Regions from separate parts of the Paenarthrobacter sp. TRD_SC_7 genome, predicted to be linked through region 3. Evidence: predicted binding sites of a transcription regulator. Region 3 holds the regulator's gene; each other region holds the start of a gene.
What was found. Region 3 encodes LexA, which represses DNA repair genes until DNA is damaged. Its sites were predicted from a motif close to TCGAACANNTGTTCGA; they were not measured.

Region 1 (3,565 bases), 1.9 Mb from region 3:
TCGTAGTCGTTGACGTATTTACCCCAAGCCAAAGCTTCGTAGGCGACCTTCACGCCGTGGTCCCCCGCCAGCTCGGCGAGTTCGGCCAGCTGGGAGGCGCGGAGATCGTCGTCGTCAATCGTGGCGGTGGCGACGTTGGAGCAGACCAGGATGGTGTCCATGCCCAAGCGGGCCATGAGCTTGAACTTCGCCTCCGCCCGCTTCAGGTTGGCTTTCAGCAGCTCCGGAGTGACGCCGTCGAAATCTCGGAAAGGCTGGTAGAGATCCAGACCCAAGCCGAGATCGGCCGCCATCTTGCGGACGTCCTCCGGGCTGAGCGGGGAGGTGACGAGGTCCTGCTCGAAGATTTCGATGCCGTCGAAGCCCGCGATGGCACAGGCCTGCATCTTCTCCTTCAGCGTGCCGGATAGGCAGACCGTGGCGATTCCGGTGCGCATCAGTGGCCCGCCTTCGCAAGCTCGGGGGCCGCAGCTTGGGCGTCCTCCACTGCGATCAGCTCCAGGAAGTGTGCCCGCATCCGTTCGCGGTCAGCTTCCCGTCCGGTGATGAGCTGGAAAGCATCGGCCGCTTGGCCGACTGCCATCCGGCCGCCGTCGAGGACGTCGCAGCCTTTGGCACGCGCTTCGCGGACCAGTTGCGTCTCGATGGGGCGGTAGACAATGTCAGCCACCCAGTGCCGCCGTTCCAGCAGCTCGATGTCCAAAGGAAGGCCTGGGTGCGCGGCCATGCCGATCGGAGTGCAGTGCACCAAGCCGTCGGCGAGGGGCATGATCTCGCTTAGCTCTGCGGGAGTGCGCGGCGTGACCGTGGCTGCGGGGAAGAGCTCGCCGAGTTCGGCGGCACGTTCCGCGGCGCGGGCCGGCTCCATGTCCACCAGGTCCAGCGTGCTAACGCCGGCTTTGAGGAGTGCGTAAGCGACGGCGGAACCGGCACCGCCTGCACCCAACTGGACCACGCGGTCCAGCTTTGCGTTCGGGAGGCCATTGCTGAGAGCGGCACCAAAACCGGAGAAGTCTGTGTTGTGGCCGATGAACCGGCCGTCCCGAATGAGGACTGTATTGACGGCACCCAGGCGACGGGCGTCGTCGGAAATCTCATCAAGGTGCTCAAGCACCAGCTGCTTGCACGGATGCGTGATGTTCAGGCCGTTAAAGCCCATGCGCTGGGCTGCTGTGAGGAGGTCCCCGACGGCGGTGGCCTGCAATGCGAGTTCCAGCAGGTCGAGGGGGCGGTACAGCAAGCGAAGGCCCTGCACATCGGCTTCGCGTTCGTGCATGGGCGGCGTGAGCGAGGGCATGACGCCTTCGCCTATGAGGCCCACCAGAACGGACTCGGCTCGGTTGCTCATCCTAAAGCTCCTTTGACTTCAGCACCGCGGGCTTTTGGCGCTTTGCGTGGCGCCGCCTGACCGGGTGCTATTTAGATTACTACAAGTGTTCATATTCCGCACGCTTGTTCTTAGCGCGAACAAGCACGTCAGGCGGTGCGTTGCGGGGCCCGCTTTGCACGCTCCGCCGCCAATTTGGCACGCAGAGTGGGCCTCACAACGAGGAGTCATCGCTGGGGCAAGCGGGCCGCGAGTTCAGCCGCAGCCTCCTGCAGGGTGGGTACGTGTGCAATGAGTTCCTCCATGGTGAGGCGGAAGACCGGCACCGCAGTGGCTAGCGACGCGAAAGCGTGGCCCTGGGAGTTGAGGACCGGCACCGCAACTGCGCGCATGCCGATCTCGTTTTCTTCGTCCATCACGGCGTAGCCTTGGCGGCGCACCTGCTCGATTTCCGCACGGAACTTGTCGCGGTCGGTAATCGAGTGCTCGGTCAACGGGTCCAGGGGAAGCTCCTCCAGAAGGCGCTTCCGCTCGATCTCATCCTCGAACGCCACGATCGCTTTGCCCACGGACGTCGTGTGCAAGGCGCCAAGATGCCCGGGGTCGCTGGTAACCCGGAACGTCTTTGGCCCGTCGACCTTGTTCACTGTGAGGTGGTGATTCCCGTCGCGGACAGACAAGATGGTGGCCTCGTTCGTGCGCTCGGTGACGCGCTGGAGGACAGGCAGTGCGGTGGCAGCAAAGCCATGATGATTGGAAACCCTCTGACCAAGCTGGAACACGCGCAAGCCCAGGTGGTAGCGGCGCCCATCGGGCTCGTAATCCACAAAGCCGTCCCGTGTCAGCGAACCCAGCAGCCGATAGGTGGTGCTGAACGGAAGGTTCGCACTCCTCGCCAAATCCGCGGCACTTGCCCCACGAGGTTCATTGCCCAGTAATACCAACAGGCTCAATGCCTTGCCGACCATGTCGGTCTTTGTGTCCTCTTTCACACTCATAGTTCGATGCTCTCACATCGTGAGAGCTATTGCTAGATGGTGGCTACATCTCTTGACAAGTGACCCCACTCACAGCCACTATTGCTGTATTGCACAAGTAGCTCTCACCATGTGGTTACTTTCGGGATGATCCGGCCGCACCTCGCTCTGGTCTCCCCACAGAAGCCAGATCCGCGACATCGTCGTCACAGAAGGAACCCCCATGAGCCAAACAATGCCGTCAGCGACGCCAGGCACTGAAACCACCGTCGGAACCCCTAAGAAGGCCGCGCTTGCCAGCTTCCTGGGCAGCGCCGTCGAGTACTACGACTTCTTCATCTTCGGCTCCGCCGCGGCCCTGATTTTCCCACACGTCTTCTTCCCCTCCGCCGATGCCAACGCAGCCATCATGTCCTTCGCCACGTTCGGCTTCGCTTACGTTGCCCGGCCCGTGGGCGCCGTGATCCTTGGTCACTACGGCGACAGGATCGGCCGGCAAAAGGTCCTCATGTTCACGCTGGTCCTTATGGGTGCAGCAACCTTTGTCATCGGCTGCCTCCCGGACTTCAAGACCATCGGCTGGTGGGCTCCCATCCTGCTGGTAGTCGCCCGCCTTTGCCAGGGACTTTCTGCCGCCGGTGAGCAAGCCGGGGCTTCCTCCATGACACTGGAGCACGCCCCGGACAACCGCCGTTCCTTCTTCACCTCGTGGACCCTTACCGGCACCCAAGGTGGCCAGATCCTCGCAGCACTCGTCTTCATTCCCGTCGTGGCACTTCCTGACGACATCAAATACAGCATCGGCTGGCGTATCCCGTTCTGGCTCAGCGCAGTGGTAGTCCTGGTGGCCTTCTTCATCCGCCGCACCCTCCACGAGCCGCCGGCATTCGCGGAAGCCAAGAAGAACAATGAAATCTCCAAGCTTCCCGTTGCCGACCTTCTGCGGCTGCACTGGCGCGACGTTCTCCGCGTGGTCTGCTGTGCCTTCATCGCCGCAGTGAGTACGGTCTTTGGAACGTTGGCCATCAAGTACGCCCAGGACGTTGCAGGCGTCAACAGCACCATCACACTGTGGCTGGTGGTTGTGGCCAACGGCGTGGCACTCGGAACCCAACCCCTGTTCGGCATGCTCGCGGACAAGATCGGCCGAAAGCCCGTCTTCATCTACGGGGCCATCGCAAGCGCCATCATGACGCCGGTGTTCCTACTGACCCTCGAAGGCGGCAACGTGCCGTTGATGTTCCTGGTCTCCGTGGTGTTC
Region 2 (3,565 bases), 2.0 Mb from region 3:
TTGGCGGCATCAAATGGGGCTCGGCCTTCTTTGGCTGGCTCACGGCCATCGGGATGACCGTACTGCTCAGCGCCCTAGCTACCGCGATCGGAGTAGGCGTAGGCGCGGCGAATTCTTCCACCGCAGAGCAAGCGGCGGACCAGGCCCAGCAGAACGCAGAAAGTCTGGGCATAGTTAGCGGCATCGTGCTGGCAATCGTCTTATTCTTGGCGTATTACTGCGGAGGATACGTCGCCGGACGCATGGCCCGTTTTGATGGAGCGAAGCAAGGGCTCGCCGTGTGGCTATGGGGCATCATCATCGCCATCATTGCGGCGATCCTCGCGGCGGTGGCAGGGAGCCAGTTCAACATTCTCGGCAATCTCAACGGCCCACCACAGATCCCCGTTGACGGAAGCCTGATGACCGCCAGCGGCATCATTGGCCTCGTCATTGCCCTGATCGTCCCCCTCATCGGCGCCATCGTCGGTGGCAAGGCCGGAATGCGCTTCCACCGAAAGGTCGACCAAGCGGGCATCGACCACCAAAGCGGCTTCGCCGGTTAGGCCTCACACAAAGACAATGCCCGCTAAACGCGACAAGCGGGACGAGACTGAAGGCCGCCTTTGGTCAAGGGCGTTTGAAACCGGGCTTGGAGCTTCGTTCTTCAGTGGACTCGAGCTCCTGGAACAGTGTGATCTGAAGTCCGGCGGGGGCTTCGAGCCGGGAGTTCAGCGACTTCCATGGGGTTTCCCTGGGTTCTGCAATCAGGGTGCCCCCGGCTTCGACCAATTCCCTGGTGGTCGCGGCGGAATCCTCCACTTCGAAGGCAATCCGGATCTTGGCGCTGGGCTGGCCATCGGCCTCAACCTGGTCGATGAGCCGGACTTGGGCGGGGTTGGAAATCTCCAGGGTGGCTCGGCCGGCGTCCAGGATGGTGACGCGGGCGTCCCCATCCCCTTCGTAAGCAGCCTGCTCCGGCAGGCCCAAGGCGTCACGGAAAAACGCCAACGCGGCGTCGTAGTCCTCAGCCTCCACGACGAGCCGCAACTGCCGGACCGGTGATTTGGGGCTTGGTTCATTAGTCATGTTTGTACGGTAGATCCTGCAGCCCGGATTCGCTCAACAAATTGAGCATCGGACCGGGTTTTCCACATAGCACCGATGAGGGCTGATGGCTGTCGAGTCATCGTGACAGGGTTGATTTATGGAAGGCATCGGGCAGATCTTGGCACGGCGGGCAGGCTCGCCCGGTGCCGGTGAGGTGCCCCGGCGCGTCCCTCCCATGTCATTGGATACGCCTTCCCGCCTTGCGGCGCTAAAGAGCACGACGGCGGCAGGCACCGTCGCGGATGACTCCCGGAGCACTGGGCTACTTCTTGGATTTGAGTCGGTGTCCAAGTCTGGGGAATCGGCGCCTGTTGGGCTGCCCGAGTCTGTGTCTACACCACAGGCATCCGCACCCGAACAGGTGCCCGGGTCTGCGTCTACACCACAGGCATCCACACCCCAACAGGCGCCCGAGTCGATGCCCGCGGCATGGTCCCCGCCCGGCGAATCCGCACCCGAACAGGCGCCCGCGGCATGGTCCAAGCCAAGGGAAACCGCACCAGATTCGTTGCTGGCGGTGTCCCTTTCGTCTGGTGCGCCTGCACTGGAAGTAGCGCTCCTTGAGGGTGTCGCTGCAGCGGACGCGTTGCGATCAATAGCGGTCGATGAGGCGCGGCTGTTCGGGTTTGTTGAGGCCGCTGCTTTTGCCGGCAGGATCGAGGAGATCTCCAGGTCGTTGGAGTTCTTGCAGGTTGTCGCGGCGCAGGCGGTGGACCGGACCCGGAAGGAAGCACAGCAAGCCCAACCGAGGTCGACGGTGGCAGCGCCGGAGTGGCGGACGGGTTGGACTGAGCCAGCCACGGGTACGACGGTTAAGGGAGCGGCCAGCGTCCTGGATGACGGGTACCGGAACGCGGCGGAGTTCCTCCGGGCACGGTTGCGGATCGGCATCGGTGAAGCCCGGCGACGGCTCGCCCTCGCGGCCGAGGTGCTGCCCCAGGCGGGAATGACCGGGCAGGAGATCCCGGCCCGGCGCGAATTACTGGCCAAGGCGGTCGGATCCGCGCTGGTGCCTGCCCGCTCGGCGACGATCATCAGCACCGCCCTGGACAATGTCCGGCAACTCACCGATGAGGACACCATCACGGACATGGAACGGGCACTGACCACCACCGCGATGGAAACAGACCCCGACTTCGTCACCAAAATGGCCAAACGCTGGACCGACAGAATCGACCAGGACGGCCCCGAACCGTCCGAAGAAGTTCTCCGCCAACTCCAAGGCGCGTTCCTCCGGCGCCGACGCCGTCACGGACTCCACCACCTCGAAATCTTCGCCACCGCCGAACAATACGAAACCCTGGCCACCGTCATGAACGCCGCCACCAACCCCAGACTCCGCGACAGCCACGACGAGCCCGACACCGCACACGGAAGCGCGCACAGTTCGGATACGCACGGACCAACAACACAGGCATCAGCGGTGCAGGGAGCCACAGTTTGTGGCTCTACCCCCACCGGCCCTGCCATTGAGGACACCCCCACCGGACCGGTCCTGGACCGCCGCAGCCGGGCACAGAAACTCCTCGACGGCTTGGTCGGTGCCTGCAGCGTCGCGATGAGCACCGGGAAACTGCCCTCCAACGGCGGTCTCCGACCCCAACTCACCGTCACCATCGACCACCGCGACCTCTTCAACCAACTCAACGACCACCAACGGCTCAGCACCGGGACAGCGACGTTCACCGGCCCCATCCACCCGAACACCATCCGCAAAATCGCCTGCGACGCCGACATCATCCCCGTCCTGCTCGGCAGCGAATCCCGCGTCCTGGACATCGGCCGCACCACCCGGATCTTCCCACCCCACATCCGCAAAGCCATCACCGCCCGCGACCAAGGCTGCGCCTTCCCCGACTGCACCATGCCCGCACCCTGGTGCGAAACCCACCACACCACCTACTGGTCCCACGGCGGCACCACATCAACCAACAACGGCACCCTGCTCTGCAGCCACCACCACCACCTCATCCACAAAGAAAACTGGCGCATCGACATGACAACCGGCGTCCCCTGGTTCATCCCCCCACCCCACATCGACCCCAACCAAACACCCCGACGCAACCACCACCACACACCCCACAGAACATAAACGTGGAACGGGTGCGGGCCGAGGGCGGGACTGCCTGAATAACGGTGTGTGTCGGTGGGCAGGTACGCGAGAGATGTTGCCTTCGGCCAGAGCTACCGCGAAGCCGGCCAGCCTGTGTATGACTCCGCCAGATACGCCTTGGCGTGCTCGGATGTGACAACGGAATGCAGTTCACCAAGTTGGCGGGCGCGGTGGAAGTCGTCGGCACCTGGCACGGTATGGAGCATGGACGTCATCCAGTACGAGAAGTGCTGGGCCTTCCACACGCGGTCCAGGGCGCGATCGCTGTAGGAGTCCAGGAGCGCCGTCGAGCCTTTGGAGTAGAAGGAATCCAGGCCTTCGAACAGCACCTTGACGTCGTGGATAGCCAGGTTGAGGCCCTTG
Region 3 (3,565 bases):
CCAGCGTGCCTCACTTCGCGGCCTCCATGGGTGGGCCGCAATCCCAGTTGGGTAAAGAAGTAGTCCGCCTCCGGGAATGGGCGGAGAAAACCGTTACCGGAGACCGCGACGAGCTCATGCCCGGCGTCACCGACAGGGCCTGGCGGCAAGTATCCGTGACGTCCATGGAGTGCCTCGGCGCCCAGAAGTGCCCCCTGGCAGAAGAGTGCTTCAGCGAGCTGGCGCGCTCCAGGGCAGGCGAGGCCGACGTCGTGGTCACCAACCACGCCATGCTGGCCGTCAGCGCCTTTGAAGGGCTTGCTGTGCTGCCTGAGTATGACGTCGTGGTGGTGGACGAGGCGCACGAGCTTCAGGACCGGGTGACCGGAGCTGTTTCCGGCCAGTTATCAGTGGCCATGGTCCACGCAGCGGCATCGAGTGCCCGCAAGCACACAGCCATCACGGTCGACGCCCTCAACGCTGCAGCGGAGCGGTTGGATATGGCCATCGCCGGCGTGCCCAACGGGCTGTTGGCCAATGGCCTCAACGACGAACAGCTCGATTGCCTGGACCAGTTGCGGGATGCCACGCGCGCTGCCCTCTCGGATTCGAAGACGGATTCGTCAAACACAGTCGACGGCGGACGGCAGCTGGCGCGTTCACGGCTCATGCTGATCCTGGAATTGTGCGAGCGAATGCTGGCCGCCAAGGAGAACCGTGAAGTGGTCTGGTTCTCCCGGAACAGCACGTTCGACCCGCAGCAGGGCTATTCACAACCGGACGAAACTGCCCCGGCCTTGATCAACATCGCGCCGCTCAGCGTTGCCGGACGGCTTCGCGAAGGCCTCTTTGCCGGCCACACCGTGGTGCTGACCTCCGCCACGCTGGCCATCGGCTCGGCTTTCGAACCGGCAGCAGGTGGCCTCGGCCTCATCGGCGACGGCGCCCCGAGCTGGACCGGGATCGATGTGGGTTCGCCCTTTGACTATCCCAAACAGGGTGTCCTGTATGTGGCGAAGCACCTTCCAAAACCCGGTCGTGGTACTTCGCCCGAGGCGCTCGACGAATTGGAAGACCTCATCCGCGCGTCCGGCGGGGGAGCCCTGTGCCTGTTCTCGTCACGGCGTGCGGCCGAAGAAGCAGCCGATGCCATGCGGCTCCGGTTGGACGTGGATATCCTCTGCCAAGGCGAATCCACTATGGCGGCCCTCGTAAAGCAATTCGCGGATGAGCCTGACACCTGTCTCTTCGGAACCATGTCACTGTGGCAGGGCGTAGACGTTCCGGGTGGCTCATGCCGCTTGGTGGTAATTGACCGCATTCCCTTCCCGCGGCCCGATGATCCCCTGATGACTGCGCGATCCCGGGCAGTCGCGCAATCAGGTGGGAATGGCTTTATGGCCGTATCAGCTACGCATGCTGCCATTCGACTGGCGCAGGGTGCTGGCCGCCTGATCCGCTCCACGGGTGACAAGGGAGTTGTAGCGGTGCTCGACTCACGGCTATCGACGGAACGCTATGGAGGCTTCCTGCGTGCCGCCCTGCCGCCGTTCTGGGCGACAACGGACCGCTCAGTGGTGCGTGGCGTTTTGGAGCGTCTGGGGTCAGCTAAAGCCCCGTAGGGCGCCTGCTCCCGTTGGAGACCTGCTGGTGTCCAGGGGGAGCAAACGCCTAGAGGGAGCGCAGTACCGAAACTACCTTGCCCATGATGGTGGCTTGATCGCCGAGGATGGGTTCGTACTGGGTGTTTTGCGGGAGCAGCCATGTATGACCGTCCCGCTGCCGGAAGGTCTTCACGGTTGCCTCGTCATCCAGCAGGGCGGCGACGATGTCGCCGTTGATGGCGTCGTTTTGGCGACGGACCACCACCCAGTCACCGTCACAGATGGCGGCATCAATCATGGAATCGCCGGCTACCTTCAGCATGAACAATTCGCCATGCCCCACAAGTTGCCGGGGGAGCGCAAGCACGTCTTCCACTGTCTGGTCAGCCAGGATCGGACCACCGGCTGCGATGCGGCCAACCAGCGGAACCATGGCGGTATCGCTGGCACTAGCGAGCTCAGTTACGGCAAGGCCACCCGCGCTTCGAAGGGTGGTAGGCGCTTCCACGCCCGGAATGGGCCCACCATCAAGGGTCAACGGCATCAGGACTTCCATGGCGCGGGGACGCTTGGGATCCCTGCGGAGATAGCCAAGCTTCTCCAATTGTGACAACTGATGAGTGACGCTCGACAAACTCGCCAGACCCACAGTGTCACCGATCTCACGCATGCTGGGCGGGTAACCGTTGTCATTGACCGACCGCTGGATGGTCTCCAGGATCTTCTTCTGCCGGACAGTCAGGCTCTTGGGACTCTTTTGAGGCTGCTGGCTCCGCAGGGGTGCCCCGCCGCCTGTGGCTTTCGCTGCCATGTTCGCCAATGCCTTTCCATTCCGCCCCGAAGGTTGCCGGGGATGTTGGGTCTGCAAAAAATGTCAGACCCTCCTGTTCCACTGAAACAGTGCTGCTTCTTCACTCAAACGTAGGGCAGGCACAAGCGTTTATCAAACATTTGTTCTAGCGAGTCTCGACACCGTTCGTTGATAAGTGCTAAAAATGTCATAGCAAGGTTCGAATATGTGTTCTATAAACCTGATACTGAAGCCGGATGTTCGAACAGAGTGTTCGAACATCCGGGATCTGAGGACGGGAACGCAAAGAATTGGCCGCCAAGCTCCGGGCACCCCGGAACCTGGCAATAGCTCAGAAGGGCTCAGCTCATGTCCGCAATCACTACGTTCGCTGATTTCCGCACCACTCAGGCACCCGCTCGCCTGCGTCTCACCCGACGGGGACGGATTGTCTTCTTTGGCATCCCGGCAATGCTGTTGGTGGCGGCGCTGCTGACCCTCGCCGGTTTCATCAACTCCCCGGCCAAGGCGTCGGACTCCCAGTCCCAATTGCGTCCGCCCGTTGCAGTCACCGTCACTGTCCAGCCGGGTCAATCCCTTTGGGGCATTGCCGGCGCGGCCGCTCCGGAGCGGGACCCGCGTGATGTCATCGCGGAGATCATCCAGCTGAACGACCTCCGTGGCGGCCGCATTCTGCCCGGCCAACAGCTGTTCGTCCCTGCAAACTGAGTCGTCCACCGTCCGCAGGTACCGATCGCCTGGCGTCACAGTTAGTCGGCAGTCCCGGCCGCCCCTTAAACTGTGTTGGTGAGTGACCAGCTTGAGCGACTTGACCGACTTCCCCTCCGGACCAACCTGCGTGGACTGAGCCCCTATGGCGCACCGCAGCTTGATGTCCCCATCCTGCTCAACGTCAACGAAAACACTCATGGTGTACCGGCGGATGTCCAAGCCGCCATCACCGAGGCTGTCGCCGCTGCGGCCACAGGACTGAACCGCTATCCGGACCGCGAGTTCACTGAACTCCGAGAAGCCCTGGCCGAGTACCTTGGCCACGAACTTTCTCCGGACAACATCTGGGCCGCCAACGGATCCAATGAGGTCCTGCAGCAAATCCTCCAGGCATTTGGTGGACCGGGACGCAAGGCGCTCGGTTTCCCGCCCACGTACTCCATGTACCCCCTTCTGGCGA
Region 4 (3,565 bases), 700 kb from region 3:
CGGGACGGCATAGCCAAGGTGCGTCCAGGCGGATGCCATCGCGATGCGACCCCGCGGCGTACGCCCCAAAAGTCCCTCGCGCACCAAGAACGGTTCAGCCACGGTCTCCACCGTTTCCGGTTCTTCACCCACGGCAATTGCCAACGTGGACAAGCCAACAGGGCCGCCGTTGAACTTGGTGATCAGGGCTTCCAATACAGAGCGGTCCAGTCTGTCCAATCCCCGCTCATCCACCTCATACATGTCCAAGGCCGCTGACGCCGAACGGGCGTCGATTTGCTCGATGCCATGAACGAGCGCCCAGTCCCGGACACGGCGAAGCAGACGGTTGGCGATACGCGGGGTGCCGCGTGATCGGCCCGCGATCTCCGTGAACCCGGCCGAGTTAACCTTGAGGTCCAACAACCCGGCCGAACGACGGAGGACAAGTTCGAGCTCGGCCACCGAATAGAACTCAAGGTGTCCGGTGAAACCGAAGCGGTCCCTCAAGGGTCCCGGAAGAAGTCCTGCTCGGGTTGTTGCACCTACCAGGGTGAAAGGCGGGAGCTCCAAGGGAATCGCAGTTGCGCCTGCTCCTTTGCCCACCACGATGTCCACGCGGAAGTCCTCCATGGCCATGTACAACATTTCTTCCGCGGGCCTGGACATGCGGTGGATTTCGTCAAGGAACAGGACCTCGCCCTCCGACAGCGAGGAAAGGATGGCTGCGAGGTCGCCGGCGTGCTGGATGGCCGGTCCGCTGCTGATACGCAGCGGCGCGTTCATTTCCGCTGCAATGATCATGGCAAGGGTGGTCTTACCGAGTCCCGGAGGTCCGGACATCAGTACGTGGTCGGCGCTGCGGCCACGCATCTTGGAGGCCTCAAGAACCAGCGCAAGCTGCTTGCGGACCCGATGCTGACCCACGAAATCGTGCAGGTTCTTGGGTCGGAGAGCAGCCTCAATGACCCGCTCTTCCGGTTCCTCTCCCCCGCTGACGAGTGACTGCTCAGCCACGGCTGCCTACGCGGTTGCCTGCGCGTGCGCCGTCCTGGCCCAGCCACCGCAGCGTGGCGCGGAGTATTTGGGCCACGTTCCCCGCGTCCACGAGTTCCGGCGAGTCGGCCATGGCCTTGTCGATACTGCCGTTGGCGTCTTTTTCGGACCATCCCAAACTGGTCATGGCTGCGACTACCTGTGGCTTCCATTCTGCGTTCGGGGCTGCGGCGGGAGCAGTACCGGTACCGGTTCCGTGCGGAACCAACTTCCCGGCCAGCTCGAGGACAATACGGCCGGCCACCTTGGGACCGATGCCCGGCACCTTGGTAAATGCCTTGCTGTCACCAGTGTGTGCCGCCACCCGGATGGCTTCCGGTTCGTGCACGGCGAGGACGGCCAAGGCCAAGCGTGGCCCTACCCCGCTGACGCTGAGCAGGACATCGAAGACTTCGCGTTCGTCGTCGTCGGCAAATCCGAAAAGCGTGAGTGAATCTTCGCGGACGATCATGGAAGTGAAGAGCTTGGCTTCCGTTCCTGTCGTGAGGTGGCTCAAGGTCTGCGGTGTGGCGAAGACACTCATACCCGCACCGTTGAGGTCGATAACAGCGGTGGACAAACCAACGTGGGCTACGGTTCCACGGAGAAAACTGATCAAGACCCGGCTCCTGAAATACTGCCTGCTCCGGTGCCGTGAATACTGCGGCCAAAGCGGACTATCCGAACATATCTACGAATACCCTAGCAAGGGCAGCCGTCAATCACCGTTTGCGGCGCGCTTTTGCTTCGGCGTCGGCCCACGCTTTCTGCGCGGGCGTGAGCCCGCCCTTTCCGTTGACGCCACCAACTGAACCCATGCCGCTGCCTGCGCGCCACGCGTGGGTGAGGGCCAGGGCGAGTGCGTCGGCAGCATCAGCCGGCTTGGGTGGAGCATCCAGGCGCAGAATCTTGGTCACCAACTTGGTGACCGCATCCTTGTTGGCAGTGCCGCTGCCGGTAACTGCGGCTTTCACCTCGGAAGGTGTATGCAAGGCGACCGGGATGCCACGGCGTGCTGCCGCCACGATGACGACGCCCGACGCCTGGGCTACGCCCATCACCGTGCTCACGTTCATCTGCGAGAAAACACGTTCGACGGCGACGACATCCGGCTTGTGCAGGTCCAGCCACTCGTCAATGGCCTGGGCAATCACCAGCAAACGCTTGTCCAAGGTCAGCTCGGCGGACGTGCCCACCACTCCGACGGCCACCATGGTGGCCCGGCGGTTCCGCTCAATGTCCACCACACCGATGCCGCAACGGGTAAGGCCCGGATCGACTCCCAATACGCGAAGAGTCAAGTCCGGGCCTTCCTGATGGCTGTAAACCTGCTGGTGATCAAAGTTGTTGCGCTGCACCCCACGCGACTACTCGGCGTCGAGGGCAGCCTGCACTTCCTCGCTGAGGTCCGCATTGCTGTAGACGTTCTGGACATCGTCCAGGTCTTCCAGTGCATCCACGAGCTTCATAAACTTCTTGGCGCCGTCGACGTCCAAGTCCACCTGCATGGACGGAACAAATTCGGCTTCATCCGTGTCGTAGTCGATGCCTGCTTCTTTCAGGGCGTCGCGAATGGCTTGGAGGTCCGAGGGCTCGGAGTGGATTTCCCAGTTCTCACCGCTGTCCTTGACTTCCTCGGCGCCGGCCTCCAGGACCGCCATCAGGATGTCGTCTTCGCTGAGGCCGTTCTTGGGGAGCACAACAACCCCTTTGCGGGCGAAGAGGTAGCTCACGGAACCGGGATCGGCGATGGTGCCACCGTTGCGCGAGATTGCCAAGCGCACCTCTGAAGCAGCGCGGTTTTTGTTGTCGGTCAGACATTCAATCAACAAAGCCGAGCCTTGGGGACCGCGGGCTTCATACATGATCTCGGTGTAGTCCACCACTTCGCCGGTGAGGCCGGCCCCACGCTTGATGGCACGGTCGATGTTGTCGTTGGGAACCGAGGTTTTCTTGGCCTTCGTGACGGCCAGTTCAAGGCCGGGGTTGCCCGCGAGGTCCGGTCCTCCCATGCGGGCAGCAACTTCGATGTTCTTGATCAGTTTCGCGAACGACTTTGCACGCCTGCCGTCGATGATGGCTTTCTTGTGCTTAGTGGTCGCCCATTTGGAGTGGCCTGACATGCTTTACGCTTCTCCTCTGATCATTCGAATAAAGAGTTCATGCACGCGTTTCTCTCCCGTCACTTCCGGATGGAAGGAGGTGGCCAGCAGTTGGCCGGAACGCACTGCAACAATTCTAGCCACTCCATGCAAAGTAGCCGTGTGGCTGGCGTGGTCGGGGTCAACCTGGGCAAGGACTTCCACGCCCGGACCTACACGCTCCACCCAAGGGCCCCGGATGAATACCGCGTGAACGGGATTCACGCCGGACTCCCCTGCACTGAAATCCAGGCCCCTGAAATCGAGGTCCGTTTCAAAGGACTCTCGTTGTCGTCCGAAAGCATTCCGGCGGACCGTAATATCCAGCCCGCCAAAAGTCTGCTGGGGATTACCGTCCAAGTCTGTAGCCGGGTCCGCGATTTCATTGGCCAACAAGATCATGCCGGCGC

Region 1: the regulator LexA is predicted to act here: its motif matches at 1,445-1,460, upstream of AC0J5Z_RS02780 (shikimate dehydrogenase).
Region 2: the regulator LexA is predicted to act here: its motif matches at 1,443-1,458, upstream of AC0J5Z_RS03090 (HNH endonuclease signature motif containing protein).
Region 4: the regulator LexA is predicted to act here: its motif matches at 1,696-1,711, upstream of ruvA (Holliday junction branch migration protein RuvA).

What each region holds. Positions count from the first base shown of each region.
Region 1 is NZ_CM149587.1:557,745-561,309, reverse strand. It holds gene AC0J5Z_RS02785 (bifunctional sugar phosphate isomerase/epimerase/4-hydroxyphenylpyruvate dioxygenase family protein) at 1-437, opposite strand, end outside; gene AC0J5Z_RS02780 (shikimate dehydrogenase) at 437-1,348, opposite strand; gene AC0J5Z_RS02775 (IclR family transcriptional regulator) at 1,555-2,325, opposite strand; gene AC0J5Z_RS02770 (MFS transporter) at 2,528-3,565, shown strand, end outside.
Region 2 is NZ_CM149587.1:616,329-619,893, reverse strand. It holds gene AC0J5Z_RS03100 (hypothetical protein) at 1-545, shown strand, start outside; gene AC0J5Z_RS03095 (VOC family protein) at 610-1,068, opposite strand; gene AC0J5Z_RS03090 (HNH endonuclease signature motif containing protein) at 1,508-3,181, shown strand; gene AC0J5Z_RS03085 (4-hydroxybenzoate 3-monooxygenase) at 3,274-3,565, opposite strand, start outside.
Region 3 is NZ_CM149587.1:3,270,015-3,273,579, reverse strand. It holds gene AC0J5Z_RS15770 (ATP-dependent DNA helicase) at 1-1,601, shown strand, start outside; gene lexA (transcriptional repressor LexA) at 1,651-2,394, opposite strand; gene AC0J5Z_RS15760 (LysM peptidoglycan-binding domain-containing protein) at 2,743-3,102, shown strand; gene AC0J5Z_RS15755 (histidinol-phosphate transaminase) at 3,181-3,565, shown strand, end outside.
Region 4 is NZ_CM149587.1:2,565,693-2,569,257, reverse strand. It holds gene ruvB (Holliday junction branch migration DNA helicase RuvB) at 1-996, opposite strand, end outside; gene ruvA (Holliday junction branch migration protein RuvA) at 989-1,633, opposite strand; gene ruvC (crossover junction endodeoxyribonuclease RuvC) at 1,737-2,315, opposite strand; gene AC0J5Z_RS12550 (YebC/PmpR family DNA-binding transcriptional regulator) at 2,382-3,137, opposite strand; gene pdxT (pyridoxal 5'-phosphate synthase glutaminase subunit PdxT) at 3,141-3,565, opposite strand, start outside.